One region of the Pseudomonas sp. HP_12 genome, then DNA from elsewhere that is predicted to be linked to it. Evidence: predicted binding sites of a transcription regulator. Region 1 holds the regulator's gene; each other region holds the start of a gene.
The links. Region 1 encodes FliA, which starts transcription of late flagellar genes. Its sites were predicted from a motif close to CTAAAGTTTNNNNNNNNNNNGCCGNTAA; they were not measured.
Positions count from the first base shown of each region.

Region 2: the regulator FliA is predicted to act here: its motif matches at 4,985-5,012, upstream of ACYASU_RS09355 (methyl-accepting chemotaxis protein).
Region 3: the regulator FliA is predicted to act here: its motif matches at 2,598-2,625, upstream of ACYASU_RS00260 (methyl-accepting chemotaxis protein).
Region 4: the regulator FliA is predicted to act here: its motif matches at 3,998-4,025, upstream of ACYASU_RS15350 (methyl-accepting chemotaxis protein).

Region 1 covers NZ_JBTOQG010000005.1:993-8,122, reverse strand. Annotated here, with positions in the region: gene ACYASU_RS05415 (chemotaxis protein CheA) at 1-1,133, opposite strand, end outside; gene ACYASU_RS05410 (protein phosphatase CheZ) at 1,278-2,066, opposite strand; gene ACYASU_RS05405 (chemotaxis response regulator CheY) at 2,086-2,460, opposite strand; gene fliA (RNA polymerase sigma factor FliA) at 2,702-3,445, opposite strand; gene fleN (flagellar synthesis regulator FleN) at 3,442-4,275, opposite strand; gene flhF (flagellar biosynthesis protein FlhF) at 4,394-5,737, opposite strand; gene flhA (flagellar biosynthesis protein FlhA) at 5,749-7,130, opposite strand, start outside.
Region 2 covers NZ_JBTOQG010000010.1:72,249-79,378, reverse strand. Annotated here, with positions in the region: gene ACYASU_RS09370 (M10 family metallopeptidase C-terminal domain-containing protein) at 1-415, shown strand, start outside; gene ACYASU_RS09365 (NAD-dependent succinate-semialdehyde dehydrogenase) at 533-1,930, opposite strand; gene ACYASU_RS09360 (helix-turn-helix transcriptional regulator) at 2,036-2,845, opposite strand; gene ACYASU_RS09355 (methyl-accepting chemotaxis protein) at 2,898-4,925, opposite strand; gene ACYASU_RS09350 (NADPH-dependent oxidoreductase) at 5,389-6,210, opposite strand; gene ACYASU_RS09345 (DUF7693 family protein) at 6,324-6,638, shown strand; gene ACYASU_RS09340 (hypothetical protein) at 6,757-7,130, shown strand, end outside.
Region 3 covers NZ_JBTOQG010000001.1:36,579-43,708, reverse strand. Annotated here, with positions in the region: gene ACYASU_RS00265 (CBS domain-containing protein) at 36-482, shown strand; gene ACYASU_RS00260 (methyl-accepting chemotaxis protein) at 552-2,546, opposite strand; gene ACYASU_RS00255 (hypothetical protein) at 2,665-3,351, opposite strand; gene mltA (murein transglycosylase A) at 3,641-4,798, shown strand; gene ACYASU_RS00245 (MFS transporter) at 4,918-6,129, shown strand; gene ACYASU_RS00240 (DUF2934 domain-containing protein) at 6,204-6,491, opposite strand; gene ACYASU_RS00235 (ElaB/YgaM/YqjD family protein) at 6,613-6,945, opposite strand; gene pseH (UDP-4-amino-4,6-dideoxy-N-acetyl-beta-L-altrosamine N-acetyltransferase) at 7,114-7,130, shown strand, end outside.
Region 4 covers NZ_JBTOQG010000023.1:15,325-22,454, reverse strand. Annotated here, with positions in the region: gene ychF (redox-regulated ATPase YchF) at 1-845, shown strand, start outside; gene ACYASU_RS15355 (class I SAM-dependent methyltransferase) at 969-1,625, opposite strand; gene ACYASU_RS15350 (methyl-accepting chemotaxis protein) at 1,773-3,830, opposite strand; tRNA gene ACYASU_RS15345 (tRNA-Met) at 4,262-4,338, shown strand; gene ACYASU_RS15340 (hypothetical protein) at 4,777-5,481, shown strand; gene ACYASU_RS15335 (aldehyde dehydrogenase (NADP(+))) at 5,623-7,130, shown strand, end outside.

The DNA.
Region 1 (7,130 bases):
GCAGCGCGAGCTGGTGCCGGTGCAGCAGCCGGTGCAGCTTTGGCCGGCGCTGCAGCAGCAGGCGTCGCTTTGGCCGGTTCGGCTTTGGCGGGCTCGGGCTTCTTGGTCGGTGCCGCTGCGGCCGGCGCTGCAGCTGCACCGGCAGCCACGGCAGGTTCGAACTTGCCTTTGCCGTGCAACTGATCCAGCAGGTCTTCGAATTCGTTGTCGGTGATCTCGTCCGACGCAGCGGCTTTCGACGCAGCGGAGGGCGCAACCGGAGCGGCAGGTGCAGCGGCAGCAGGTGCCGCAGCGCCAGGAGCCGCAGCGCCGACGGCGTCCGGCGAGAACGAGCCTTTGCCGTGCAACTGATCCAGCAGCGACTCGAATTCGTCGTCAGTGATTTCGTCACTGGCCGGTGCGGCAGACGGCGTCACAGCCGCTGGCGGTTGCACCGCATCAACGGCGAACTGGCCTTTGCCATGCAGCTGATCGAGGAGTGATTCGAATTCGGCGTCAGTGATTTCATCGCTGGCCGCAGTGCCAGCCGGCGCAGCGGGAGCCGCTGCCGCCGGCGCTGCTGCAACGGGTGCCGGGGCGACAGGCGCAGACGGAGCCGGTGCAGGCGCACCTGCCGCTTGCGCCTTGACGGCGTTCAGCGAATCCAGGAGCTGTTCGAATTCCAGATCGGTAATGTCTTCGGACGGCGCTTCAGCGACCGGCTCTTCAACCACCACCGGTGCCGCAGCGATTTCTTCTGCCGAGGCAGGCTCGGCCAGGCGTGCCAGTGCGGCCAGCAATTCAGGCGTGGCCGGGGTGACGGCAGAGCGCTCGCGCACCTGACCGAACATGCTGTTGACGGTGTCGAGTGCTTCGAGCACCACGTCCATGAGCTCCGAGTCGACGCGACGTTCACCCTTGCGCAGGATGTCGAACACGTTCTCGGCGATGTGACAGCATTCAACCAGCTCGTTGAGCTGGAGGAAGCCGGCGCCCCCTTTTACAGTGTGAAAACCGCGAAAAATTGCATTGAGCAGGTCCGCATCGTCAGGCCGGCTTTCCAGCTCGACCAACTGCTCTGACAACAGCTCGAGAATCTCGCCGGCCTCTACCAGAAAATCCTGAAGGATTTCTTCATCGGCGCCGAAGCTCATTGGGGGGTGCTCCTAAAATTAACCGTCAAACCGATCCGGAGGCTGCACTGACGGCCTGCGCGCATTGCTTTCGTCGAAGCATTGGCGCGCGGGTCCAGCAGCCACTTTCACAGAAAACCTGAAGTCCGAGACAGAATGACCGAATCAGAATCCGAGGCTGGATAGCAGATCGTCAACATCATCCTGTCCGGATACAACGTCTTCACGTTTATCGGCATGAATCTGCGGACCTTCACCCTTGGAGTGAAGTTTTTCTTGTTCTTTTTGCTGACGGAACATTTCCTGGTCGTGCTCGATGCCCGCGAAGCGGTCCACCTGGCTCGCCATGAGCACCAGCTTGAGCAGATTGCGCTCGACTTCCGTGACCAGCGTGGTCACGCGCTTGATCACCTGACCGGTGAGGTCCTGGTAATCCTGAGCCAGCAGAATGTCGTTCAAGTGCGCAGAGACCTCGGTGGTCTCCTTCTCGCTGCGGGTCAGGAACACATCGACGCGGCGGGCCAGATCACGAAACTCTTCGGCGCTGATCTCGCGGCGCATGAAGCGTCCCCAATCGGCGCTCAACGACTTGGCGTCTTCAGTGAGCCCGTGCATCAACGGCGTGCTCAGCTCTACCAGATCCATGGTCCGGTTCGCCGCGTTTTCAGTCAGCCTGACGACGTACGACAGCCGCTCGGTGGCGTCGGTGATCTGGGAGACCTCCTCGGCCTGCGGCATGTTCGGGTCGATCTGGAAGTTGACGATCGCGCTGTGCAGCTCGCGCGTCAGTTTGCCGACTTCCTGATACAGGCCGCGGTCGCGGGTCTGGTTAAGCTCATGGATCAGTTGCACGGCATCGCCGAACTTGCCTTTTTCAAGGCTCGCGACCAGCTCTTGTGCGTGTTTCTTCAGAGTTGACTCAAAGTCACCCATTGTCGAATCTTTGGAATCCATAGCGCCCTCGCAGCGGACATCAGCTATTGACGCGCTCGAATATCTTTTCGATTTTTTCTTTGAGCACTTGCGCGGTGAACGGCTTCACCACGTAGCCGTTCACACCGGCCTGAGCGGCTTCGATGATCTGCTCGCGCTTGGCTTCGGCAGTGACCATCAGCACCGGCAGGCTGCGCAGACGCTCGTCGGCACGCACCTGACGCAACAGGTCGATGCCGGACATGCCCGGCATGTTCCAGTCAGTGACGAGGAAGTCAAAAGCGCCGCTTTGCAGCATCGGCAATGCGGTGAGTCCGTCATCTGCTTCGGCCGTGTTGGTGAACCCAAGGTCACGCAACAGGTTTTTTATGATCCGCCGCATCGTTGAGAAGTCATCAACGATGAGGATTTTCATGTTCTTGTCCAATTCGACCTCCAAGCAGTCTTTAACGCGTTCAGCACCTGAACGCGCGTTCAATCAATACCGGCTGTGCCGAACATCAAGAGGGGGTGGAATCGACCGGAACAAGCGCAGCGAAACCGGATCATCTACGACCCGGTTCGACCGACTCCTGCCGTGTCTCATTTGCTTCCCGCTCACGTCTTGCACAGCCGGTCTTACACGCAACACGCAGGCCTCACGGCCTGCGCCTGATTCACGAACGTGCGCGCCACTCGCCAAGACGACCGCGCAACCGCGCCGCGCATTGACTGTGCAGCTGGCTGACCCGCGACTCGCTGACCCCCAGGACCTCACCGATTTCCTTGAGGTTCAGCTCTTCGTCGTAGTACAGCGACAACACCAGGCGTTCACGTTCGGGCAAGTTGGCAATGGCCTCGGCCAGCGCAGCCTGAAAGCGCTCGTCTTCCAGATCCCGCGACGGTTCGAGGGACTGGCTCGCGCCGTCCTCGTGCAGCCCTTCGTGTTCGCCGTCCTGCAACAGATCGTCGAAGCTGAACAGGCGGCTGCCCAGGGTATCGTTCAAAATCCCGTAGTAATCGTCGAGACTCATTTCAAGTTCGGCAGCAACCTCGTGATCTTTAGCGTCACGGCCGGTTTTTGCTTCGATTGCACGAATCGCGTCACTGACCATGCGCGTGTTGCGGTGGACCGAACGCGGCGCCCAGTCCCCCTTGCGCACTTCGTCGAGCATCGCACCACGGATACGAATACCCGCGTACGTCTCGAAGCTGGCCCCTTTCGTGGAGTCGTATTTGGTCGAGACTTCGAGCAAGCCAATCATGCCCGCCTGGATCAAATCCTCGACCTGCACGCTGGCCGGCAGACGCGCCAGCAAGTGGTAGGCGATTCGTTTGACCAGCGGGGCATAACGCTCGATCAGCTCATACTGGGAGTCTTTGGACGATTTGCTGTACATGCGATAGCCACTTGCTGTCATGAGACGGGCCCTGCGCTGGTTTGATGCACGAGGCGTTCTACGAAAAATTCCAGGTGGCCGCGCGGGTTCGCCGGGAGCGGCCAGGTGTCGACTTTCTGCGCGATGGCCTTGAACGCCAGGGCACATTTGGAACGCGGAAACGCTTCGTACACGGCGCGCTGTTTCTGCACGGCCTTGCGTACGCATTCGTCGTACGGCACGGCGCCCACATACTGCAGGGCCACGTCGAGAAAACGGTCGGTGACTTTGGTCAGCTTGGCGAAGAGGTTGCGCCCTTCCTGCGGGCTCTGGGCCATGTTGGCCAGGACGCGGAAGCGGTTCATGCCGTAATCGCGGTTGAGCAGTTTGATCAGGGCATAGGCGTCGGTGATCGATGTGGGTTCGTCGCACACCACCAGCAGCACTTCCTGGGCCGCGCGGACGAAGCTCACCACCGATTCGCCGATGCCGGCGGCGGTATCGATGACCAGCACATCGAGGTTGTCGCCAATGTCACTGAACGCCTGAATCAGCCCGGCATGCTGCGCCGGGGTCAGGTGGACCATGCTCTGGGTGCCCGATGCCGCCGGCACGATGCGTACACCGCCCGGGCCTTGCAGCAAGACATCGCGCAGCTCGCACCGCCCTTCGATGACATCAGCCAGGGTGCGTTTGGGGGTCAGACCCAACAATACGTCGACGTTGGCCAGACCCAGATCGGCGTCCAGCAGCATGACGCGACGTCCCAGCTCGGCCAGTGCCAGTGAAAGATTCACTGAAACGTTGGTCTTGCCTACGCCACCTTTGCCACCGGTCACCGCGATAACCTGTACGGGATGCATGCTGCCCATGTTAATTGTTTACCTTGTCTTGCTTAGACCTAAGCCACATGTCGGGCTGCACGTTCAGTGTCTGAACAATGCCTGGCAGACCATCGATGCAGGAAAATTCCACTGTCATTTTCTTCACCTAGCCCGCGCGCTTGCCGGTGCTGTGATAAAGATCCGCAAACATATCCGCCATCGCTTCCTCGCTCGGCTCCTCCTGCATCTGCACGCTGACAGCCCGGCTCACCAATTGGTGCCGACGCGGCAAATGCAGATCATCCGGTATCCGTGGGCCATCGGTGAGATAGGCCACAGGCAGTTCGTGTGTCACGGCCAGGCTGAGCACTTCGCCCAGGCTGGCCGTTTCGTCGAGCTTGGTCAGGATGCACCCGGCCAGGCCGCAACGTTTGTAACTGTGATAAGCCGCTGACAGCACCTGCTTCTGGCTGGTTGTCGCCAGCACCAGGTAGTTGCGCGCCTTGATGCCACGCCCGGCGAGGGTTTCCAGTTGCAGACGCAGGGCCGGATCGCTGGCTTGCAGGCCGGCGGTGTCGATCAACACCACGCGCTTGCGCAACAGCGGCTCCAGCGCCTGTGCCAGGGACTGGCCCGGGTCGACGTGGGTGACCGGTACATTGAGGATCCGGCCCAGGGTTTTCAGTTGCTCCTGAGCGCCAATGCGGAAACTGTCCATGCTCACCAGCGCGATATTTTGCGCGCCGTATTTCAACACATATCGGGCCGCCAGTTTAGCCAGCGTGGTGGTTTTGCCCATGCCGGCAGGACCGACCATGGCAATCACACCGCCCTCTTCCAGTGGCTCGACGTCCGGCGTGGCAATCATGCGGGCCAGATGGGCCAGCAGCATGCGCCAGGTGTGAGCCTGATCGTTGGAGTCCGGGACCATCGCCAGCAAGTCGCGGGACAGCGGGCCGGAAAGGCCAACCCGTTGCAGACGGCGCCACAGATTGGCCTGTTGCGGACGGCCGTCTCGCAGCTGGTTCCAGGCCAGCGAGCCTAGCTGGACTTCCAGCAGTTCGCGCAGGCCGTTCAATTCGGAACGCATCGCTTCGTAGGCGCGGTCGCCAACGCCCGGCTCGGCGTTGCGCTCGGCGCGTTCGGCGGCCACTGCGGCGTGGACGGACGGGCGAAACGGTTCTTCCAGCGTCGGTTCGATCTGCTTGCTGTCATCCATCGCAAGGCCGGCGAACAACTGACGGTTGGCGACAGTGTCCAGCTCGCTGCGGTGGGTCAGCTCAGCCTGAGCAGTGACGATGAGCGACTGAGTCTTGCGCAGCTCGTCTTCGAGTTCGATGTTCGGTACACGCGGGGCCAGCGCAGACAGCTTGTAGTCCAGGGCGGCGGTCAGTTCCACGCCGCCAGCGATCCGCCGGTTGCCGATGATGGCGGCTTCAGCGCCCAGCTCATCGCGAACCAGTTTCATGGCTTGTCGCATATCGGCGGCGAAAAAACGCTTAACTTGCATGACTCACTACCTCAGCCGTTAGGCCCGACAGTCGCTACGATGGTGACTTGCTTATTGTCAGGAATTTCCTGGTAAGCCAAAACATGCATATTCGGTACAGCCAACCGTCCAAAGCGGGACAACATGGCGCGAACCGGACCTGCGACCAACAAAATAACCGGCTGCCCCTGCATCTCCTGACGCTGCGCCGCTTCGATCAACGAGCGCTGAAGTTTCTCAGCCATGCTCGGTTCGAGGAGAACGCCTTCTTCCTGACCCTGACCTGCCTTCTGCAGACTATTTAGCAATATCTGTTCCAACCTTGGCTCAAGGGTGATCACAGGCAGCTCCGGCTCAATGCCGACAATGCTTTGGACGATTGCGCGGGACAATCCGACCCGTACGGCAGCCACCAGCGCGGCAGTATCTTGACTACGCGCAGCGTTGTTGGCGATGGCTTCGGCGATGGAGCGGATATCGCGAACCGGCACCTGTTCGGCAAGCAGCGCCTGCAGCACCTTCAGCAGGGCCGACAGCGACAGCACGCCCGGGACCAGTTCTTCCGCCAGTTTTGGCGATCCCTTGGCCAGCAGGGTCATCAATTGCTGGACTTCCTCGTGGCCGATCAATTCATGAGAGTGCTTGTAGAGAATCTGGTTCAAGTGAGTCGCCACCACGGTGCTGGCGTCCACCACGGTGTAACCGAGGGATTGCGCCTGGGCACGCTGGCTGATTTCGATCCACACGGCCTCCAGGCCAAACGCCGGGTCTTTGGCAGTGATGCCGTTGAGGCTGCCAAACACCTGACCGGGGTTGATCGCCAGTTCGCGGTCCGGGTAGATCTCGGCTTCGGCCAGGGTCACGCCCATCAGGGTCAGGCGATAGGCGCTGGGCGCCAGGTCGAGGTTGTCGCGGATGTGCACGGTAGGCATGAGAAAGCCCAGCTCCTGGGAGAGCTTCTTGCGCACGCCCTTGATACGCGCCAGCAATTGACCACCCTGGTTGCGGTCCACCAGCGGAATCAGGCGGTAGCCGACTTCCAGGCCAATCATGTCGATCGGGGTCACGTCGTCCCAGCCCAGTTCCTTGGATTCCTGCGCGCGGGTCGGCGATGGCAGCAGCTCTTGCTGACGCTTGACCTCTTGCACGGCAGCCAGCTTGACCTGGTTCTCTTTCTTCCACAGCAGGTAGGCGCCGCCGGCAGCCACCAGACCGAGGCTGATGAAGGAGAAGTGCGGCATGCCCGGGACCAGGCCCATGACGATCATGATGCCGGCGGATACGGCGAGCGCCTTGTGGGAGGCAAACATCTGCCGACCGACCAGCTTGCCCATTTCTTCCGAACCGGAAGCACGGGTCACCATGATCGCGGCGGCGGTGGACAGCAGCAGGGATGGCAATTGCGCCACCAAAC
Region 2 (7,130 bases), on a different contig from region 1:
CACCAACTCGACCGCAGGCGGCATCCTTGTCGGAGGCGGTGATGATGACCTGCTGGTGGGCAATACCGGCGTCGACACCTTTCGATACGTCGAGAAGAGCGATAGCTTTCGGGGCAATTCGGACTTCATCAAAAACTTCGATGCCACACAGAACCGGATTGATGTGTCAGCGCTGGGCTACACCGGCCTGGGCGACGGCACCGATGGCACGCTGAAGTTGATCTACGACGCGGCCACGCACCGTACCTATCTGAAGGATTACGAAGCGGACGCCGACGGTCACCGATTCGAGATCAGTATCGATAAGAACGTCGCCAAGACTTTCACCGCCGATAACCTGATCGTGGCTGACGCGAACACTGCACACATCGAGCTGGTGGGCCTGGCACCTGCCGACCTGCACCCGATTGGCTGAATCCAGACGCGCCATCCCAATAGGGCAGGCATGAAAAAGCCGTCGCAAATGCGACGGCTTTTTTTGCAGCATGGGCGACTACAAACGTACGCCCACGCTGATACTGCTCACTGAATCTCAGTCGACGCTTTTTGCCCACACCGCCTGGGCATTGGTGAATTCGCGCAGGCCGAAGTGGGACAGTTCGCGGCCGTAGCCACTCTTCTTGACGCCGCCCACCGGGATCCGCGCGTTGGTCGCAGGGAAACCATTGATGAACACGCCGCCGGTTTCCAGACGCCGGGCGATGCGTTGCGCGCGCGAGATGTCCTGGGTCCACAGGCTGCCGCCAAGACCGTAGTCACTGGTGTTGGCCAGCACGATGGCGTCTTCGGCGTTGGCGGCGACGGTGATCGCTGCCACCGGGCCGAAGGTTTCTTCGTCGAAGGCGGCCATGCCTGGCGTCACATCGGCCAGCACGGTGGGCGCGTAGAAGTTGCCGGGGCCTTCGATCTTCTTCCCGCCCAGCAGCAACGTCGCGCCGGCGGCAATAGTGCGTTGAACCTGGCCATCCAGCTCATCGCGCAAATCAGCGCGGGCCATCGGACCGACGTTGATCGCGCTGTCCATCGGGTCGCCGACTTTCAGTTGCTCGACCGCTGCAACGAATTGACGCGTGAATTGCTCGGCGATCGGTGCCTCCAGAATGAAGCGCTTGGCCGCCAGACAGACCTGACCGGCGTTCTGAAAACGCGCCTCGACGGCGGCTTTCACCGCAAGGTCGATATTGGCGTCGGCCAACACAATGAAAGCGTCCGAGCCGCCCAGCTCCAGCAGGCTCTTCTTGAGCGCCTTGCCCGCCGTGGCTGCCACGGCAGAACCGGCGCGCATGCTGCCCGTCAGGGTGACGGCGGCGATGCGCGGGTCTTCGATAGTGCGGGCAACGGTGTCGTTGTCGGCAATGAGGTTGGTGAACAGCCCTTTCGGAAAGCCCGCTGCTTCATAAGCTTCTTGCAGCGCGTAAGCCGAGCCCATGACGTTCGGCGCGTGCTTGAGCATGAAGCCATTGCCCGACAGCATGATCGGCCCGGATGCACGAATCACCTGCCACAGCGGGAAGTTCCAGGGCATCACCGCCAGCACAGTGCCAATCGGCAGGAAGGACACGTGTACTTCGTCGTCGCTGCCTACATTGACGGGCTCATCGGCAAGAATCGCCGGGCCATTGTCAGCAATCCACTCGATCGTGGCCGCGCACTTCTCCACTTCTCCACGGGCCGCCGCCAGGGTCTTGCCCATTTCAGCGGTGATCAGCGCAGCGAAGGACTCCGAGCGCCCACGCAGGGTGTCTGCCAGACGGCGATAGGCCGCTACGCGCTCGCGCATCGGCGTGGCGCGCCACAGACGAAAAGCAGCAGCATTCACGTCCAGCAACTGCTCGACGTCGGTCTGGGTCTGGAAGGGGTAAGTGGCGATCAGCTCACCGGTGGCCGGGTTGCGTGACGTAGCGACGTTTGCGGCGGAGATCGGGCTCAAGTCAGACATCGTGATTACCTCGTTGACGGTCGGTGCAGCGCATGTGCGCTGCGATGACCGCCACTCTAGGCAAGCCCGAATAAGCCAGGAAGGCGTGTTGTTATCCTATGACCGTGAGTCATAGGCAGTGTGGCGGGGAATGTAGGTCACCAGCGACAGGTCCGGCCGCCCTTCAGGCGTCAGCGCGACGTAGGTGAAATCGATATGGCCGCTGATGGGGTGCAGCAGACGCTTGCGGCCCTCCTCGAAACCTTTGACCTCGGTGTCCTGCCACCACTCTTTGAATTCAGGGCTCAGGGACGAGAGTTCTTCGATCAGGCTGTCGAACGGTGCCTTGTCCTGGGCCAGCGCGCGCGATGCCCGAAACGCACTGATCATGCCACGTGCCATCTGCTCCCAATCCAGAATGATGGTTCGGTAAGGGATGTACAGAAACAACAGACGCAGCGTGTTGCGCTCATGGGGCTGCAACGAACCGTAGTCGACGAACAGCTCGGCGATGGCGTCGTTCCACGCCAGGATGTCGAGCCGAGCGTTGCGCACATACGCCGGAATGGGGTTGATTGCGCGCACCAGCATTTCCAGGCCGGCGGTCACCCCGCCGCCGGTCGCAGCAACCGGCACCTCCAGTGCGGAAAGCGCATACAGGTGCGCGGACTCCACACGATCGAGCTTGAGGACTTTGGATATCCGTTGCAGCGCGTCCGGCGAGGGCTGAATGTCGCGGCCCTGTTCAAGCCAGGTGTACCAGCTGACGCTGACCCCGGCAAGCGCCGCCACTTCCTCACGGCGCAGTCCCGGGGTGCGGCGCGGCCCTTCTGGCAGGCCGAAATCGTTCGGGTCGAGGCGCGCCCGTCGGCTGGACAGAAAATTGCCGAATTCGCGCCGCTGCTCTATCGAAGGTCTTTTTGCCATAACTCGCTCGTGGTCCACGTTTTGGTTGATCGCGGAAAACGGGCATCGTGGGTCAAGCTCTGGCGTGGGTCAAGCCGGTCAAGGTATCGGCGATGGCCTTGGTGCGCCGCGCCGTGCCTTCGGTGGCCTGGTTCGAGTTTTCCAGTGAGTCGAGCATTTCGCGTAGCGCGCCGACGCCGGTGGACTGGTCCTCGATCTGCTGCGCCACGCGCTGGATCTCGCTGGAGAGCAAGTCAATGTCGACGCCGATCTCGGCCGCGTTCTTGCGGGTGATTTCCGCCAGCTTGCGCACTTCGTCGGCGACCACGGCAAAGCCTCGGCCCAGATCCCCTGCCCGCGCCGCTTCGATCGCAGCGTTGAGCGCCAGCAGATTGGTCTGGCCGGCGATCTGTTGAATGACCTGCACGATGGACTGGATGCGCAGGCTCGATTCCGCGAGGGCTCGTGCGCCGACCACCGCTTCGTCCGCCTGGCTGACCAGCGCTACAACGGTATTGCCGGCGTTTGTCGAGACCGTGTTCTGCTGGTCAATCGTGCCGGCCAGATCGTCCATCGACAGGTGCAGCTCGCCGGAGTAGTGCTTGATCTGCGTGGACATCTCTTCCTGCTGCTGACCGGCCTGGGCAAGGACTCGACCCAGTGCGGCGAGGCCTTCGAAGACCGGAAGGACTTTGGTATCCAGCCCGCGGGTGTCCAGCGCGGTGTTGAAGTCGTTGAGCTTGAACGCCTCGATCTGCTTCACGATGACGTGATTCAAACCCACCATCTTCTTAAGCTGGCGGCGCAGGAAAAACGCCTTGAATTCGCCATAGCGCGCGATGAAATTGTCCACATACTCATCCGTGAATGACGCGCCTCTTGCCACCCGAAAGAAGAAGATCGCCGTGAGCGTCTGGTTCAGGTTCAGGCCGAGAATTTCACCAAAGGTCGAGAACCCCACCAGCGGTACGTCACCGAACAATCCGGTCATGCTGCCCAGATCCTTGCCGTTGTTGGCCCGACGCAAGATGCAGTCGTTGAGAATCGCCGCGACGGGCTGCCCGCCCTTGCCGCGCAGGAATTGTTCGTAATCCACGCGGGTGGCTTCGCGCAACGGCGTACGCTTGACCATCACCAGTTCCTCGCCGGGGGCCACGTCGCAGAACAGCTGAATGATTTGCTGTGCATGGTCGATGCGCGCGATTGATCGCACGAACAACTCGCTGCCCACCCGAATGGCGAAGGAGTAATCAGCCAGATTCTTCTCAAGGGCGCGAGCGTCACAATCGAAGGCGTTACACAGCGCCTGGACCATGCTCATGATGTTGCCCTTGCTGTCGATCACCTGGTCGATGGTGCGGTCTTCGACGGAAGCGGTCAGGACACTGAAGGTCAGCCCGGCGGGCTGGAAATTCTGACTTTTGAACACGCCGAAACGGATGTCGGCGGCGGTCTTGATGAAAACAATTTGCGCATGATTCTGATAGCTGCGCTTGCCGTCGTGGATCAGCGTCTTCTTGAAATCCGACTTGCCACCGGCCGAGCCGCCGACAAACAGGCAGGGAAAACGCCCGGACTCGTAGAGCGCTTCCATGAAGAACGATTCGGACGCCGACAAGCCGTCGAACACCACATAGGCCAGCGTGTCGCGATGGTCGATGGCCGTGCTGACCTGCGCACGCTTGATGTTGCTGACCAGTTTTTCGATGCGCTCACGCATCTCCATGCGCTTGCCACCGCTGCGGATATCTTCACACTCCAGTGGCACCATCACCACTTCGGCCGATGCAATCACGCTGCGCTCGAAGAGCTGCAAGACGATGCGGTCCCAACGATCGCCGGTTGCACAGTACAAACCGGTCGCACTGTTGCACAGCTCGCCTGACGTGGTGCACAGGCTCAGCGCGCTATCGGGAAACCGCTGCTTTATGCGGGCGGCAATGTGGTCGATGTCCAGATGCGGAGAGACGAAGCCTGTCACCAGAACGGGAACTGAACGCACGCCCGCCAGGGCACGGTCCAGCTCGCCAGCGGTGCAGTTGATGCTGATCGCTTCCTGGCGGTTGGCACGGGATCGATTGAAGAGTTTGAGTGGGTTCATCGTTGGCTCACAGGAAAGGATCGCAGGGCGCATGCGTTACATACGCCGAGCTTTTTTCTGTATCGGCCGCGGAAAATCTGACTTGAAGGACAGGACGTGGCGTTGGTCGGGGGGCCAACCGAAGTCGGCACAATTGCGTCAGTTTTAATCGACGTTGGTGTAATGGATGCCAAAGTCGTGGCGCCCCGGCGCGAGGTGCGGCTTGAGCGTGAATGCCGGGATCTCATAATCGCTGGCATTCTGTCAACGAAACGGCAGTGGCGGATCGGTGAAGAGGTTACCCAGCCGCGTCGCATTATGGCCGGAACGCCTGCACCGCGATCCCGCCCACAGGTGGCTGGGCGACCTCATCGCTTCGAAGGTCGAAACGACTTCCTGCCCGCCGCACTGACGCTGAACGCTGCATCAGTCATGCACAATCAAGGCGCGCTGACCGCATGACTGAATCCCTGGAGCCACGTCATCAACGAAGGCCAAAACCCATCCGGATCAACTGCTCAACCAAATGTTCACGGCCATGGAGGTTTGAGGTGTCACGAAGTCGGTTGACGACCTGTTCCGACCAACCGTTTGCCCTCATTCCCTCGCGTTGGTAGAAAGCCCCCAACCGCTGATCATAAGTGGCAACTGCGTCCGGCTCTGGCCCCGCTGCGTAGGTTTCGTGGTGAAGCACCGCAGCCTGTGGAAGCCTCGGTTTGACCTTCGCTGGCATTTCACTGGAGGGGTACCCGACGCAGAGGCCAAATACGGGATAAACATGTGCAGGCAGTACAAGTTCCTTGGCCACCCCCTCGATGTCATTGCGAATGGCCCCGATGTAAACGCTTCCAAGCCCCAACGATTCGAGTGCCACTACTGCATTTTGAGCCGCCAGTGAGGCATCTATCGTTCCGAGCAACAGGCTTTCGAGGTAGGGCAGTGCATGCAGTTCGGCGTGCTGCTGCTCGGCTACACGGGAAACGCGAGAGAGGTCGGCAAGCCATACCAGGAACAGCGGCGCTTGTCGGATGTATTCCTGGTTACCGGCAAGTGCCGAGAGACGCGCTTTGCGATCGGTGTCCCGCACAGCGACCACACTCCAGACCTGCAGGTTTGAAGAGCTGGCTGCAGACTGCGCAGCAGCAACCAGTGTTTCCATCAGCCCATCCGGCAGAGGCTCGGCGCTGAAGGCGCGAACGCTGCGATGGTCGAGCAACTGATCGATGGTATCGTTCCCGGTGGCGAGCGCAGATGCCTCGGGGTCCCCGTAGCGCGCTGCCATTCTGGATTGGTTGGTTGTGGTCATGGGTCTCTCCAAAAAAGTGACGCGAGGCTATCAAATCGATGCCACAGGCGCATGCCTTGCGCAGACGTTTTCACCCGGCCGCCCTGCTAGCCGAGCCATCAAGGGACATCCATTTGTCAGCAAAGCCTCTCAGTGCGCGTGACACCTGTCAGGTCCTGCGTGACATCGCCCTCGGCATTCGGGTGATGCGTCGGGTGGGCGGCGACGCTCAAGTCGACATCGACAGTGGCCTGATGACCGTAGAGGCTGATGGCTGGCTGATCACCTTTTACAAAGAGCACAATGCCCTGGATCACTGCGACCGCTGCCTCAGCCCCGAAGGCCGGGTCTACCTGTTTGACGCCCGCCAACGCTACGGCACTGATCCTCTTGAGCTGCTGAGCACCTGGGAACGCGGTCAGCTGGAAACCCTGCTCTCCCTCATCTAAGCGAACGCTCATACACCCCGCGTCAAAAAAAACGGGCTGGGCCCCAATAGCGTGGGATGACGGAACCAAAGCGGTTCAGTTGCCACTCAAGCGGTATAAAGTCCAGAGCGGGTGGCGTATGTCGACGAAAGTGAGTGGGCCTGTAGATCAGCTCTTCGGCTTGCATAACAGCGATTTTGGCTCGCCCCAAGGGCGTCTGACTGACCAGCGCCAAGCGGGCGGAGGCATCGATTTTGGTACGTCGCCCGGTGCCGGTGCGCAGTCGGTGAACTTCGGGGGACCATCGCCCCACAACAGTGACAGCCGAGTGAATGCCAGCGCGCAGGCGGCCAATCCCACCGATCAGGACCTGGCTGCATCGGTACGTAATCTGGTCGAGCAGATCATGCAGGCGCTCGCCCAATTCATGCAGCAAAACCGGAGCGACACGGGCGCGTCTTCTCAAAGCAGTGGCAGTCCGCAAGGCAAGTCGGCGGCAGTCTCCGCGCCCGC
Region 3 (7,130 bases), on a different contig from region 1:
GCCGTGCTCACAAGAAACGCGCCGGAGAGGCCAGCATGACGACCGTAGCCGAACTACTGAAGTTGAAAGACCCGCATCACGCTGACGTTCACACCGTCGGGCCTGGGGAGATGGTCCTCGAGGCGATCAAGTTGATGGCCGAAAAGAACATCGGCGCCGTGCCGGTGGTGCGCGATGGCAAGGTGGTTGGCATCGTCAGCGAGCGGGATTACGCCCGCAAGATGGAGCTCAAGGGCCGCGCCTCGGCCGGCACGCCGATCAGCGAGATCATGACCCACGACGTACAGACCGTGGGTTCGCAGCACACCGTCGAGCACTGCATGAACATCATGACCGACCGCCGGCTGCGCCATTTGCCGGTGGTGGACGAAGGCCGGCTGATCGGTCTGCTGTCCATCGGCGACCTGGTCAAGGCGGCCATCGCCGAGCAGGCCAGGCTGATCGAAAAAATGCAGGAATACATTCGCGGCGAAAGCTACTGAGCATCCACACGAAAAAGCCGGAGCTTTAAGGGCTCCGGCTTTGTGTTGTGCGAGTGAATGAATCGCCGGTTAGCGAACCTTGAAGCGATCGATCATCGCCACCAGTCGCTCGTTGGACGCCATCAGCGCGTCAACGCTGGTGTCGGTCTGCTGACCACAGCCCACCAGTTCACCGACCATGTGCCGGATGGCGATCATGTTCTGGTTGATCTCCTCGGTCACCGCGCTCTGCTCCTCTGCCGCCGTTGCGATGTGCGCGCTCAGGTCATGAATGCGCAGCACAGACCCGGCCATGCCATCCAGGCCTTCGTTGACCCGCGATGTACGGTCGGCGGTGGACTGGCAGCTGACTTTGGTTTTTTCCATGGCGCCCACGGCGGTGCTCACGCCCTGCTCCAGCCGCGCGAGCATCTCGTTGATCTCCGACGTGCTCTGCTGGGTACGACCGGCCAGCGCCCGCACCTCATCGGCCACCACCGCAAAGCCACGGCCCTGCTCGCCTGCCCGCGCCGCTTCAATGGCCGCGTTGAGGGCCAGCAGGTTGGTTTGCTGGGCGATGCCGCCGATAACCCCGAGCACATCGGTGATGCGCTTGGCATCGACCTGCATTTCCTGCACGTATTTCGTCGCGTCTTCAACTTCCGCCACCAACGCCCGCACGCTGACCGACGCTTCGTCGACGACGTCACGGGAACGCTGCGCTGCGTCATTGGCCGACTGGGTAAAGCTCGCCGTCTGCGTCGCGCTCTCGGCGACGCTGTCGGCGGTGGCGCTCATCTCGTTGATCGCGGTCACCGCCTGATCGGTTTCCGAAGCGTGGCGGTTGAGGATCTGGTTGATGTTGCGCGACTGATCCTGCAACTGCACCAGCCCGGCCGAGATCTGCTCGGTGCCGTTGCGCACCTCGACAATCATGGCTTGCTGGAAGGCGATGAACTTGTTGACCGAATGGCCAACAGCGTCCAGTTCGTCCTGGCCTTTGATCGGAATACGGCGGGTCAGGTCGGCTTCACCCGAAGACAGCGCGTCGATGTTGGTGCGCAGAACGGTCACGCGTGCCAGCAGACGGTGGAAGGCAAAGCCCAGCACCACCAGCAACAGAATGACCAGCGGGATCTGCAACCAGCCCAGGGTCTTCAGCACTTCGGTACTGCTGGCGGTGAGCATGGCGGTCGGCAGCGACGTGGCGATGACCCACGGCGTGCCCGGGACCGGACGCAGGAAGAAGGTCAGATCACCCAGTTGCGGGTCGATGTATTCCTGGGAATACACAGCGTCGCCGGATATCTTGCCCAGCCCCTCCTGAATGGCCTTGGCGAACATCGACTGGCCGCTGAAACCGGAAATGTTCTTGAGGATGATTTCGCCGGGGATGCGGCTCTGGTTGGTCAGGATCTTGCCGTCGCGCTCGACGATCATCACCTGACCCTGAATGTCTTTTTCCTTTTCCTGGATCAGGCCGTTGAAGAAGCCCAGGGTGACGTCGATGGTCGAAACGCCGTACAGCGCGCCATCCTTGTAGATGCCCATGGCGCAGTTGGTGCGCGGCTGCGGGCTGGCTTCGTCCTGATAGGCAGCGGCCCAGGCGCATTTGCCCTTGGGTGCGTTCTGCCCGGCGCGGTGCCATGGCTGTTCCCAGTAGTTGGGCGCAGGGTCGGAGTTCCAGAAGCTGCTCACCACCAGTTGGCCGCTGCCGTCACGGTGGAAAAACGAGCTGTGCTTGTTGCGCCCCGGGGTGCGCTTGTCCGGCATCGGCCAGACGCCGCCGCCAAATACTTTCTGATCGCCGTATTGGTCAACCAGACCTGGCAGCACCTTGTCGATACCATCGCTGTCCAGCAGCGGCACCGCCTGGGTGATCGCCCGGGACTGGGCCTCTACGCGGGCCAGGTCCGACAGGATACGCGTGCCGATCTGATCAACCTGGCTCAGGACTACCTGCTCCTGGGTCGCGCGGACCTTGGGCGTGACCAAGTGAACGATGCCCTGCTCGGTGATCACCGCGATCACCACAATCAAGGCCACAAATATGACCGTATAGCGCGCCTGCACTGTTTTAAACATCGTCGTCCCCATGCCAAATATTTTGTAATTGTTTTGCATACTCCTGATGGGCTATCGACCGAAAGTCGCCAAGGATGAGGGGCGCAAAAAAAGGTTTTTCCCCCGGCCCGGCGGGGCGTTATTGCACCGGGAGGAAGTTCAGGAACAGCAGGCTCTGGGCGTAATTCAAACCGATGCGTCTATATCGCTCGTCGAGCATCTGGGTGAGCAGGTCGAGGAGCGCCACGATCTTGCCGAATTCGGTGGCAAAACTGAGGTTGCTGCCCTCCTCCGAAATTTCGTTGGAGAACAGCAGCAGCTCGCCATTGGCGTTCTGTCGCTGGCTCAGCAGCCAGGTGGCCTTCTCGATATTGCGCGCGGCGTTGCTGACGAAGGTCGGGTTGATCTGGTCGGTCATGAAAAATTCCAGGCGCCCGCCGTGGGCCGTGACCAGCATGCTGCCGATGGCATAAATGAACGCACCGACGCGGTCGCCAAGAAACTCCGGGCTCAGGGCGTAGCTCAGCGCGGCGAGGTCACGCCGGGTGCCCAACTGCGGCAACGGCTTCTGCTGCTCGATGGCCTGTCGCACGTTGCGCTCCGCACTTGCGGCGTCAACGAAGCCGGACTTGCGCCACTCGGCGGGATTGCGCAGGTAGAGTTTGTTCATCAGCAGATAGAGGCTGTCGAGGTTGTCGGCCATGGCCAGTGTGGCCATGCGGTCCACGCTGGTCTGGAAGAACTCCTGGGGGCGGGTCTCGCTGAACTGCGTGGCGACATCCCGGCCGTCCTGGCGCGTACAACCCGCCGCGCAGAGCCCGAGCATGCACAGGGCAAACAGCGGGCGCAGGTGACGGCAAACGGATAAAACAGTGAACACGGCGAGCATCAATCCCAGGTTTCAACGAACGGGACACCGCGTCAATCGCCGCGTCCCGGCCAAGGTCAGAACGGCTGAAGGCAAAAAAGTGCAATGTCGGCGGCAAATCCGCGTTTAAAGCGATTCGGCGGGCATGTGAGCTTTCATGCAAATGATTCCCTCATCCATTTGACGCCGCCGTCCGCTTTCACCAAGCTAGCCGCCTTCGCATGATTCTCAGGAAACACCCCGCGTGATGACCACAAGCCTGCACTGGCGCCGTTTCGTATTTTGCCTCGCTCCCCTGATCGCCCTGCTCGCCGCCTGTGACGGCGGTGCGCCGAAGACCAAGCCCTCCGAAGCGACGACCTACGTCAGCGTCGAGTGGGACAAACTGCCGGCGGTGAACGACACCGACCTGATGGCGGGCTACAACAGCTGGTTCTCGGCGTGCAAGCGTCTGGCCAAGGACCCGGTCTGGGGTGGCACGTGCGCCCTCGCCGCCCAGGTGCCACAAAATCCTGCGGCGGTGCGCGACTTTCTCAAGAACCAGCTGCAGGTCTACAGCCTGCGTTCCTCCGAGCACGGCGCCAACGGCCTGATCACCGGCTATTACGAGCCCATCTACAAAGGCAGCGAGCAGCGCAACGACGCACACCCGGTCGCGGTGTATGGCGTGCCCGATGACCTGATCATCGTCAACCTCGACAGCATCTATCCCGAGCTCAAGGGCAAGCGCCTGCGCGGGCGCCTTGACGGCCGCGTGCTGCGTCCCTACGACGACGCCGCCACCATCGGCAACAAAGGCGCCAATGCCCCCGTGCTGGCCTGGCTGGAAAACCCCATCGACCTGCAGTTCCTGCAAATCCAGGGATCGGGTCGGGTTCAGCTGGAGAACGGCCGTCAGCTGCGCATCGCCTATGCCGATCAGAACGGCTACCCGTACAAGCCGATCGGCCGCTGGCTGGTGGAGCAAGGGCAATTGACCAAGGACGAAGTGTCCATGGGCCGCATCCGCGACTGGGCGATTGCGCACCCCGAACGCGTGAATGAACTGCTGGGCAGCAACCCGAGCTACGTATTCTTCACTCAGCGCCCCGACAGCACCGAAGGCCCGCGCGGTTCGCTGAATGTGCCACTGACCGCTGGCTACAGCGTGGCGATTGATCGCAAGGTCATCCCCCTCGGCAGCCTGTTGTGGCTGTCGTCGACCCGCCCCGACGGCACGCCGCTGGTACGTCCGGTTGCTGCACAGGACACCGGCGGCGCCATCGCCGGCGAAGTCCGCGCCGATATGTTCTGGGGCACCGGCGACGCGGCCGGCGAGCTGGCTGGCAATATGAAGCAGCAAGGCCAGATCTGGATGCTATGGCCTAAAGGCGCGGCCCTGCCGGATGCCAAACCCAAGGACTGATCGAGCTGAACCGCCGACTGATGCGCCTCCCGCGTCAGTCGGCGTGTATCGCGGGTTGAACTGAAATCGGTTTCAGGTATCACAGCATGCTTCTTCCCGGAAACCCTTCTCGATCTCCCATGAATACCTCCCACACCCCGCATGAATTCAACATGGGCTGGCTGCTCTTCGCCCTCGCCATGGGCGCGTTTGCCATCGGCACCACCGAATTTGCCTCGATGACCCTGCTGCCGTTTATTGCCGGCGACTTCCACGTCACCCAGCCGCTCGCCGGGCACGCCATCAGTGCCTATGCGTTGGGCGTGGTGATTGGCTCACCGGTGATCATGGTCCTCGGCGTACGCCTGCCGCGACGGGCGTTACTGGTGGCCCTCGCTGCCTTCATCGGAATCGCCAATGGGCTGAGTGCCGTGGCGCCTTCGCTGCCGTGGCTGGTGTTCTTCCGCTTTCTGAGCGGGTTTCCCCATGGCGCGTATTTCGGCGTGGCCATGCTGCTGGCCGCGTCTCTGGTGCCGAAGAATCGCCGCGCCCAAGCCGTCTCCCGCGTGTTCATGGGGCTGACCATCGCCACCATCATCGGCGTGCCGTTCGCCACCTGGATCGGCCAGACCATCGGCTGGCGCTGGGGCATGGCCATTGTTGCCGGGCTGGCTGCCATCACGGCGGTGCTGATCCGCTGCCTCGCGCCCGCGTCCCCTGCCCAGGCCGACGCCAGCCCGTTGCGCGAACTCAACGCCCTGCGCTCGCGGCAGGTGTGGCTGACCCTGGGCATCGCCGGGATCGGCTTCGGCGGGATCTTCTGCGTGTATACCTATCTGGCCGCCACTCTGATCGAGGTCACCCATGCCTCGAGCTTCATGATTCCGGTGGTAATGGCGGTGTTCGGTCTGGGTACCACGGTGGGAAATCTGATCTGCGGCTGGGCCGCCGACCGCGCCACCATGCTCGCCGCTGGCGTCTCGCTGGGCTTCACCGCGCTGGTGCTGGCGCTGTATCCCTCGGCCACCGATAACCTGTGGCTGCTCATTCCGCTGGTGTTTTTCATAGGCTGTGGCGTAGGCCTGGCGGCGATCCTGCAAACCCGCTTGATGGACGTTGCGCCCCATGCGCAATCTCTCGCGGGCGCACTGGTGCAGAGCGCGTTCAATATGGCCAACGCCATTGGGCCGCTGGCGGGTGGCGCCGTGATTGCGGCGGGATACGGTCTGCCGGCCACGGGCTATGCGGCAGCGGCATTGACGCTGGGCGGTCTGGGCATGTGGTATTGGGCGCTGATGGATGCACGGCAAGGTGATCGCCGCGTTGCCCGGCAGGCTTCCGGGTCAGTCTGAAGCCGAGAGCTGTTTGATTGCGCGGTTGATCCGAGCTCTGCCCTGACACTGCGTCCGGGCGAGCTCCAGACCTGTCACACGTTGGGGTCTGCCTCATCGGGCGACGGGAACAACGTATCGACCTTGTGCTTGCTTGAAGTGCGAACCGGCGCCATGGCAGCGGACTCCGCCAGGCGTGTGGCCATTTCCCAGTGACGGGATTCCTGCCCTTCAGGCTTGCCTTCGGACTCCCAGATCAACTGGGCCAACTGACGAACAGTGTCTTCGTCGACATTCATGCGTATCCCCCATTGATGCTTGCGCAGGACATTGGCCGGCGCCAGAGCGGTGCCGAATCCAGCGTCCGCTACGGTACCCGCCATGAATAGTACCAGCCGATAACGAGGGTAAATGACGGGCGTGCAAAGGCCGGCGAACGCAAGCCGGCCGCTGGTCGGACTTAACGGATCCACCGGAAATCGGCGGCGAACCACGATGGCCTCCTCAATCCCTGTTGCGTTTGAGCAACAGGCTGGCAACCAGGCCAAGGCCTGCAGCCACGCCAACGGCGGCCCAGGGATGGGTCGTCACGTAGGATTTGGCATTACCCACCGCACGGGTCAACGCAGGTTGGGCTTCCATCTCGATCTCGGTCACTGCGCTGGTGCCGCGGGCCAGAAAATCCTTCAGCCGCTCACGGGCCTGGGTGGTGCGATCCTCATTCAAGGCATCCCCTGCCGCCAGCAAGGCATTGGTCTCGTCGAGAAAAGTGTTCAGCTCGGAACGGGTTTTCTGATAAAGATCGTCACGCAGTTGTTCGGTGATATCGCTTGCCATAATAGTTTTGCCTCCTGGGTGTGAGAAAGGTTGACTAAATCGCCAATCGATTCGTTCCAGTGACTTCGAAAAAACCTCTTTTCGACGCACCGCAATTGATCATGCACCGCTCGCGGTGCAGCCTGAATCGGGATTCAACAGCCGTATGACGTGTTTAAAAGGGACTAAATGAAAGCCGTGCCGAT
Region 4 (7,130 bases), on a different contig from region 1:
TGGGCAACAAGTTCCTCGCCAACATCCGCGAGACTGACGCCATTGCTCACGTCGTGCGCTGCTTCGAAGACGAGAACGTGATTCACGTCTCCAACAGCGTCGACCCGAAACGCGACATCGAGATCATCGATCTGGAACTGATTTTCGCTGACCTCGACAGCTGCGAGAAACAACTGCAGAAAGTCACGCGCAACGCCAAGGGCGGCGACAAGGACGCAGTGGTCCAGAAAGGCTTGCTGGAGCAACTCATCGCTCACTTCACACTGGGCAAACCTGCGCGCAGCCTGATGAAGAGCATGAGCGCCGATGAGAAAGCCGTCATCAAGGGCTTTCATCTGCTGACCACCAAACCGGTCATGTACATCGCCAACGTCGCTGAAGACGGTTTCGAGAACAACCCGCACCTGGACGTGGTTCGCGCCATCGCCGAAGAAGAAGGCGCCATGCTGGTGCCGGTGTGCAACAAGATCGAAGCGGAAATCGCCGAACTCGACGACGGCGAAGAAAAGGACATGTTCCTGGAGGCCCTGGGCCTTGAAGAGCCTGGCCTGAACCGCGTGATCCGTGCCGGCTACGAAATGCTGCACCTGCAGACCTACTTCACTGCCGGCGTCGAAGAAGTGCGTGCATGGACCGTCCGCGTCGGCGCCACCGCGCCACAGGCGGCGGGTGTGATCCACACCGATTTCGAAAAAGGCTTCATCCGCGCCGAGTGCATCGCCTACAACGACTTCATCCAGTACAAGGGTGAGGCCGGTGCCAAGGAAGCGGGCAAATGGCGCCTGGAAGGCAAGGATTACATCGTCAAGGACGGTGACGTTCTGCACTTCCGTTTCAACGTCTAACGCGCGCGTGGACCTCCACGACACCCGTTGAACATCAAAGCCCGCGTATCACTCAGTGATTCGCGGGCTTTTTGCTTTCAGCGCTTTGTATCTGTCAGCAACGCCCGCATGCCTCGGTGCAGCTCAGACAATCGGCTGTGCTGCGCGGAACAGCAGAACGACGCCTTCGAGCCTGAGCGTCACATCGCGAAAATGCATGCGCAAATGCGCTTCGAAACCGGCCTGGGTGTCGTGGCTGTTTCCGAAGATGCCTTTCTTGTTGTAGACCGCCATCAGCTTGCGGCCAAAGCCATTGTGACCCGCCTCGTCCCCCAGAATAGTCGCGCCAAACAACACGCCGTCCGGGTTCAGGTTGTGCTTGAGGTGAGCGAAGATCGCCGCCTTGGCGTCCAGCGGGCCCGGCAGGCAATGCAGCAGGTAAAACAGCGATATCGAATCGAAGCGCTCGTTTCCGGGTATCGGCGTCATCACGTCATGCTGGAGGGTGCGCGTGTCTGGCCGGCCGATCCTGCGCTTGGTGGCGGCGAGGCTGCTCGGGTTGAGGTCCATCAGGGTGATTCGGGTGTTCGGCGGCAGCTTGGCTTTCGCCAGGTAGTAACCCGTGCCGACGCCGATATCCAGATGATGAGCACGTACGTTGGCGCGGAAGAACGGCAACAGCACGTCATCGGTCGGGCAACGCCAGGCATACCGGTTGGAAATGCCCAGCACCCACGCGTCGTACAACGCTAACGTCAGGGGCGAATAAACCGCCGCACCCGCGGCACTGCTGTCGGTCATGGAAAAATCCCTACGGCGATGGGTATCGAAATACGGTGAGAAAGCGACAAATCTTATACGTCGCCTGGCTTTCGTCTTTCAACCCACACCCCATGCGCGCCCGTGAAAACGTGCGCGCTGATCGCCCTCGTGCCTTGCTTGCGCGGCTTACCCCAGCTGGAATCTCGCGGTGTTGTCGCTCAAGGCCCTGCTGCCTTTGGTCAGGGTGTCTGCAGCCTGATTGACCGCACGCGCGCCGTCCAGCAAACGGCCTGCAGCCTGATCCACCTGTTGGATGTTGCCACTGACCTCGTCCGCCGTTGCGGCCTGCTCTTCAACCGCGGTGGCGATCTGTGCCAGCGTGTCGGTGACGATCTGCACGGCGCTGGCAATCTCTTCCAGCCGCTCGCCCAGCCCGGTCACCGACTGCGCATCACTCACCGCCTGGCCACACGCCGCTTCCATCAGGCTGACGGCTTGGCTGACGGTCGAGCGCAAGCTGTCCACGGTCCCGGCAATTTGCGCGGTCGACGCCTGGGTCCGCTGGGACAAACTGCGCACTTCGTCAGCGACCACGGCGAAGCCACGGCCCTGCTCGCCCGCACGCGCCGCCTCGATGGCGGCATTGAGCGCCAGCAGATTGGTCTGTTCGGCGATGCCGCGAATGGTGTCGACCACAGACTGGATCTGCTGCCCCTGCTCACTGACTTTGCCCAGCGCGTTGGCGGTATCGGTCAGTTTCTGGTTCAGTTGCTGAATGCTCGCCGTAGTGCGCTGGCTGTTGCGACTGCTGTCCTCAGCGATGCGTCGGGTGGCCTGGGCGCTGCCGGATGCGGCTTCACAGCTGCGGGCGACGCCCATGGAAGTCGCGGCGAGCTCAGTAGCCGCCGCTGCAATCTGGCTGATCTGCTGTTGTTGATCTTCGACTTCGTTGAGTGTGCTGCCGGACTGCGCATTGAGGGTCAGCACCGCAGAGCCCAATTGCTGGGTTTCGTGGTTGACGCCCAGCAGACTGGTGCGCAGTTGCACCACGGCAACGTTGAGCGCGGTGCTAATGGCAGCCAGTTCGTCACGCCCTTCAACGGCGACCTCGACGCACAAGTTGCCGTCACGCAGGGACTCGGCCAAGGTCGTGATGCCTTTGGCGCTGCGCTGAATCGACGCCTGGAGGCACATGAAGAGGTACAGCGCCGCGAGCGCGAGAATGCTGAATATCGCGGCCACCGGCACAAACTGCTGAGTAGCCTGTTCATGGTAATAATCGAGCCGGCCGGTGAGTGAAGACAGTGACTGCTTGCGCAGGGCCGCCAGTCCGTCGCTGACGTTATCGACGCTGCGTTCGAAGCCGGCCGGGTCGAGCTTGATGCTGCCGCCGAACACACCGTCGTCGAGCACTTTCAGTTCGGTATCGAGGCGCTGAAGACTGTCTTCATACTGACGCGTCCAGACCTCCATACCCGGGTAAGCCTTTGCTTTTAGCGAGCCTACTGCTTTGACCAACTGATCGCGGGCGTCGCCGATGCGACTGCGCAGGTCGCGCATCTGAAGACGGCTTTGCAACGAGAACTGTCCGGACGCGATCGACGACTGGCCGATACTTGCCATGCGCCCTACCCGCTCGACAAGGTCCGGCGCCTGCTGCGTCGCGATCTGCATCAGCAAGTAGGTTTCAAGCCAGGGGTCTAGGATCAAGCCGCTGTCCATGGCGATCTGTTCGCGCAGGCTCTGCAGCGCTGTAAGAGCGGATGTGAAGCGGTCGTAGCCGTCCGGCCACCAGCCAACCGTGCGCAGGGAGTCTGAATCCATGCCTTTGACCGAGGCTTGCAGCGCCTGATACCGCGTCAAGATGTCCTCGCTGGCGTTCTGTGCCTTGAGCTCATCGCCGAGGGACGCCAGGGTTCGGGTCAATTCAGGATTCGCTGCATCCAGCGCGCCCATGGCTGCCTTCGCGGCCGGCGTCGGATCATGAAGAATGTCAGCGGCCTTCCAGCGCGCGGCGCGGTTGCGCTGGGCCGTCAGCTGCACATCCAGCGCATCAAGCGCCATGAGCTGGCGCACGCCGGCTTGCTCCTGAGAAATCACCGCCAGCTTGCTGCGGTAATCCTGGCCGATCATCCACAGGCTGCCGGCCAGCGGCAAAATAAACAGAAAGAAGAGCACCTGAAACTTGCGTGCGAACCCGAGACGTCCGAGCAGGCGGATGCCTGGCGACAAAAGACTCTGCATAGCCGACTACTCCTCACCGACAAACGCTGCATGACAAATGATCGTCGCTGCGCTGCCTTACATTCTTACCGGCAAAATGCCATGTCTGTGTTTTGAAAACGATAACCGCCCATCTTTTGAACAAGGGACGCGTTTGGGCCTATCGAAATCTGCTGCCGCTTTCATCTATAACGGCAGCGTTGCGGCAGGCATAAGCAAGAACCGGACCGATAGCACGAAGCCATCAAACCGGGCACGAGCCCGAGGACGGTGCAGGATGGGTGCGCGAAAGTGGGGCAAAAGCACTCAGCGCCGAGTTAGAAACTGTCACCGACGTGCAGGGATGAGGAATGGCTGAATGGCCGCGAGGCTAACCGATTGATCGTGTGGATAAATTTTTTCAAAGAGACGCTTGACACATCTCCGATCTGAGCGAATAATGCGCGCCACTTGGCTACATAGCTCAGTTGGTTAGAGCATAGCATTCATAATGCTGGGGTCCGGGGTTCAAGTCCCTGTGTAGCCACCAAGTACCTCAACAAAGCCCGCCTTGTGCGGGCTTTGTTGTTTCTGGCGTTCGGTGGCTAAAGTGGGATCCCAAAACGCCGATAGCCCTGTACTGCATCTCGCAGTGCACGGAGGCTATATGAAAAAGATCGCTATCGCTGGACTGGTCGCTCTGCTTTCCATCGTTTCACTCTCCGCGTCGGCGTGTCCGAAAGGCACCCATCCGACAGGCGGGACGGGCTCTCACCACAAAGGCGGGACCTGCGTATAAGACCAGCCCGGCAATTGCCGGGCTTTTTGATGCTGTGGTCTAGTCTGAGGCGTCCAACGCCAATCTTCCTGTGGTCCGGGTGCAAGCGGCAATCCGTGACAACCGCGCCCTCGTCCAATAGATTACGCCCCTCGAAACGCCCCGAGCTTTTCGCGCCTCAACCCCAGTTAACGAAGCAGTGGATGTTCAATGTCTGATTCCCATACCGATCCGGCGGCAAACGCCGTGTCGTCGAAGCAAGCCTACGAAGAAGCCATCAATCTTTCACAACACGTGCCACAGGCCAAAACCATCAGCGAGATGGTGCTCGACGCCTTCCAGAGCGCGAAGGAAAGCGACCAGATTCGCGATCTGCGCCTGGCCATACGCGCCGCCCATGACCGATTCGACGACGACCAGGCCTACGAACTGATGGGTCAGCTTAAACAGCTCAAGGACGCCGAAGCCGCTGACATGGCCGCGCTCGAAGACCTGAGCGCGAAGTTTCCGATCAGCCGGATTCTCTCCAGCTATAAAGACGATCCGAGTTTTCAGGAGCTCGTCTACAGCCTGGCGTTGAAGGTGCTGAACCAGACGCATCAAGCGGTCAGCAACCCGAGTGGCGGCAAGGGCAAAGCGACACGGCCGAAGAAGGAAGCCGAGGTTTTCGTCATCAGCAAGGACGGCGCCAGCGTCACCCTGCCCCTGCGCACGCCACGCTCGAAAGCCAACATGGACCGCGAAGCCTTTGAATTCCTGGGGTTCTCGTTCGTGGGTGACGGCGATGAGGCCGAACTGCAGAGCGAAGTGTTCGTGGACAAGGACGGCAACCAGCAGCCCGCCACGCGCAAGAACATCGTCAGCGCGATCCAGCAGCAAACGGCGTTCGAAGGATTCAGCGCCGTTCAGCAATAAGCTGCAGCAATACGCTCGGCCCTAAGCCGGGCGGTAAGCTCAACACCAGGACGGGTGGCGATCGTAGCGCCATGATGTAACCTCAGAGGCTGGCCACAGCGGTACCCACTGACGGTCGCCGCCCTCGAGAGGTGTTGAGCAATGCAGATTCTTGGTGAAACGATCATCGGGCAACGTGCTGTGCGGGGCCAGGCCGGAGAGGTGTTCGCCCTCGCCGCCACCACGGGTGACCCCCTGACACCTTCGTTTGGCGCCAGCACGCTGGAAGACGTCAATGCCGCGTGCGAACTGGCCGAAGCGTCATTCGACAGTTATCGACAACTGAGTGACGACCAACGCGCCATCTTTCTTGAGGCCATCGCCCAAGGTCTTCTCGATCTGGGCGATGTGCTCACCGAACGCGTGCATGTCGAAAGCGGCCTGCCCAAGCCCCGCCTTGAAGGCGAGCGGATGCGTACGGTCAATCAGCTCAAGCTGTTTGCCAGCCTGCTGCGCGATGGGCGCTGGCACGGTGCCGTGGTCGATACCGCGCTGCCAGAGCGCCAGCCACTGCCTCGCGCCGACTTACGTCTGCGGCGCATCGGCCTTGGTCCGGTGGCAGTGTTCGGTGCGAGCAACTTCCCCCTCGCCTTCTCGGTTGCGGGCGGCGATACCGCCTCAGCGTTGGCGGCCGGTTGCCCGGTCATCGTCAAGGCGCACCCGGCTCACTTGGGGACCAGCGAACTGGTGGGGCGCGTGATCCAGAAAGCCGCGCGCGACACCGGCATGCCAGAAGGCGTGTTCTCGTTACTGATCGACAAAGACATTGCTGTCGGCCAGGCGCTGGTCAGCCACCCGTTGATTCAAGCCGTGGGCTTTACTGGCTCCCGCCGTGGCGGTCTGGCGCTGGTGGCAGCGGCTCAAGCGCGTGCAGTACCGATCCCGGTGTACGCCGAGATGAGCAGCATCAACCCGGTGTTCCTGCTGCCGGCCGCTTTGCTGGCCCGCGCCGAAACCATCGCCAAAGGTTTTGTCGAATCGCTCGTCATGGGCGCGGGGCAGTTCTGCACCAACCCCGGCATTCTGCTGGCACTGGAAAGCGACGCACTGGAAACGTTCGTGTCGGCTTCGGCCAAGGCGCTGTCCGAGAAACTGCCGACCACCATGCTGACGCCGAACATCCACGGCGCTTACTGCAACGGGCTGAATAATCTGCACAGCGCATCCGGCGTGACGCTGGTGGCGGAGGGTCAGGAGGCCGAAGGTTCATTCCAGGCCCGCCCCGCCTTCTTCCGTACCGACTCGGCCACCTTCCTCGCCAACCCCGGCCTGGAGGACGAAAACTTCGGGCCAAGCGCGTTGTTGATCGTCTGCACCGACGTCGCCGATCTGCAGAAGGTCGCTGCCAGCTTCGACGGGCAACTGACAGTGACGCTGCAGTTTGACGATGGCGACGAGGCAACTGCTCAGGCGCTGCTGCCGATTCTGGAGCGCAAGGCGGGACGGATTCTGTTCAACGACTTCCCCACCGGCGTCGAAGTGAGTTATTCGATGGTCCACGGCGGGCCGTTCCCGGCCACTTCCGACAGCCGCAGCACTTCAGTGGGCGCGACCGCTATTGATCGCTTCCTGCGGCCCGTCTGTTATCAGAACGTGCCGGACTCGCTGCT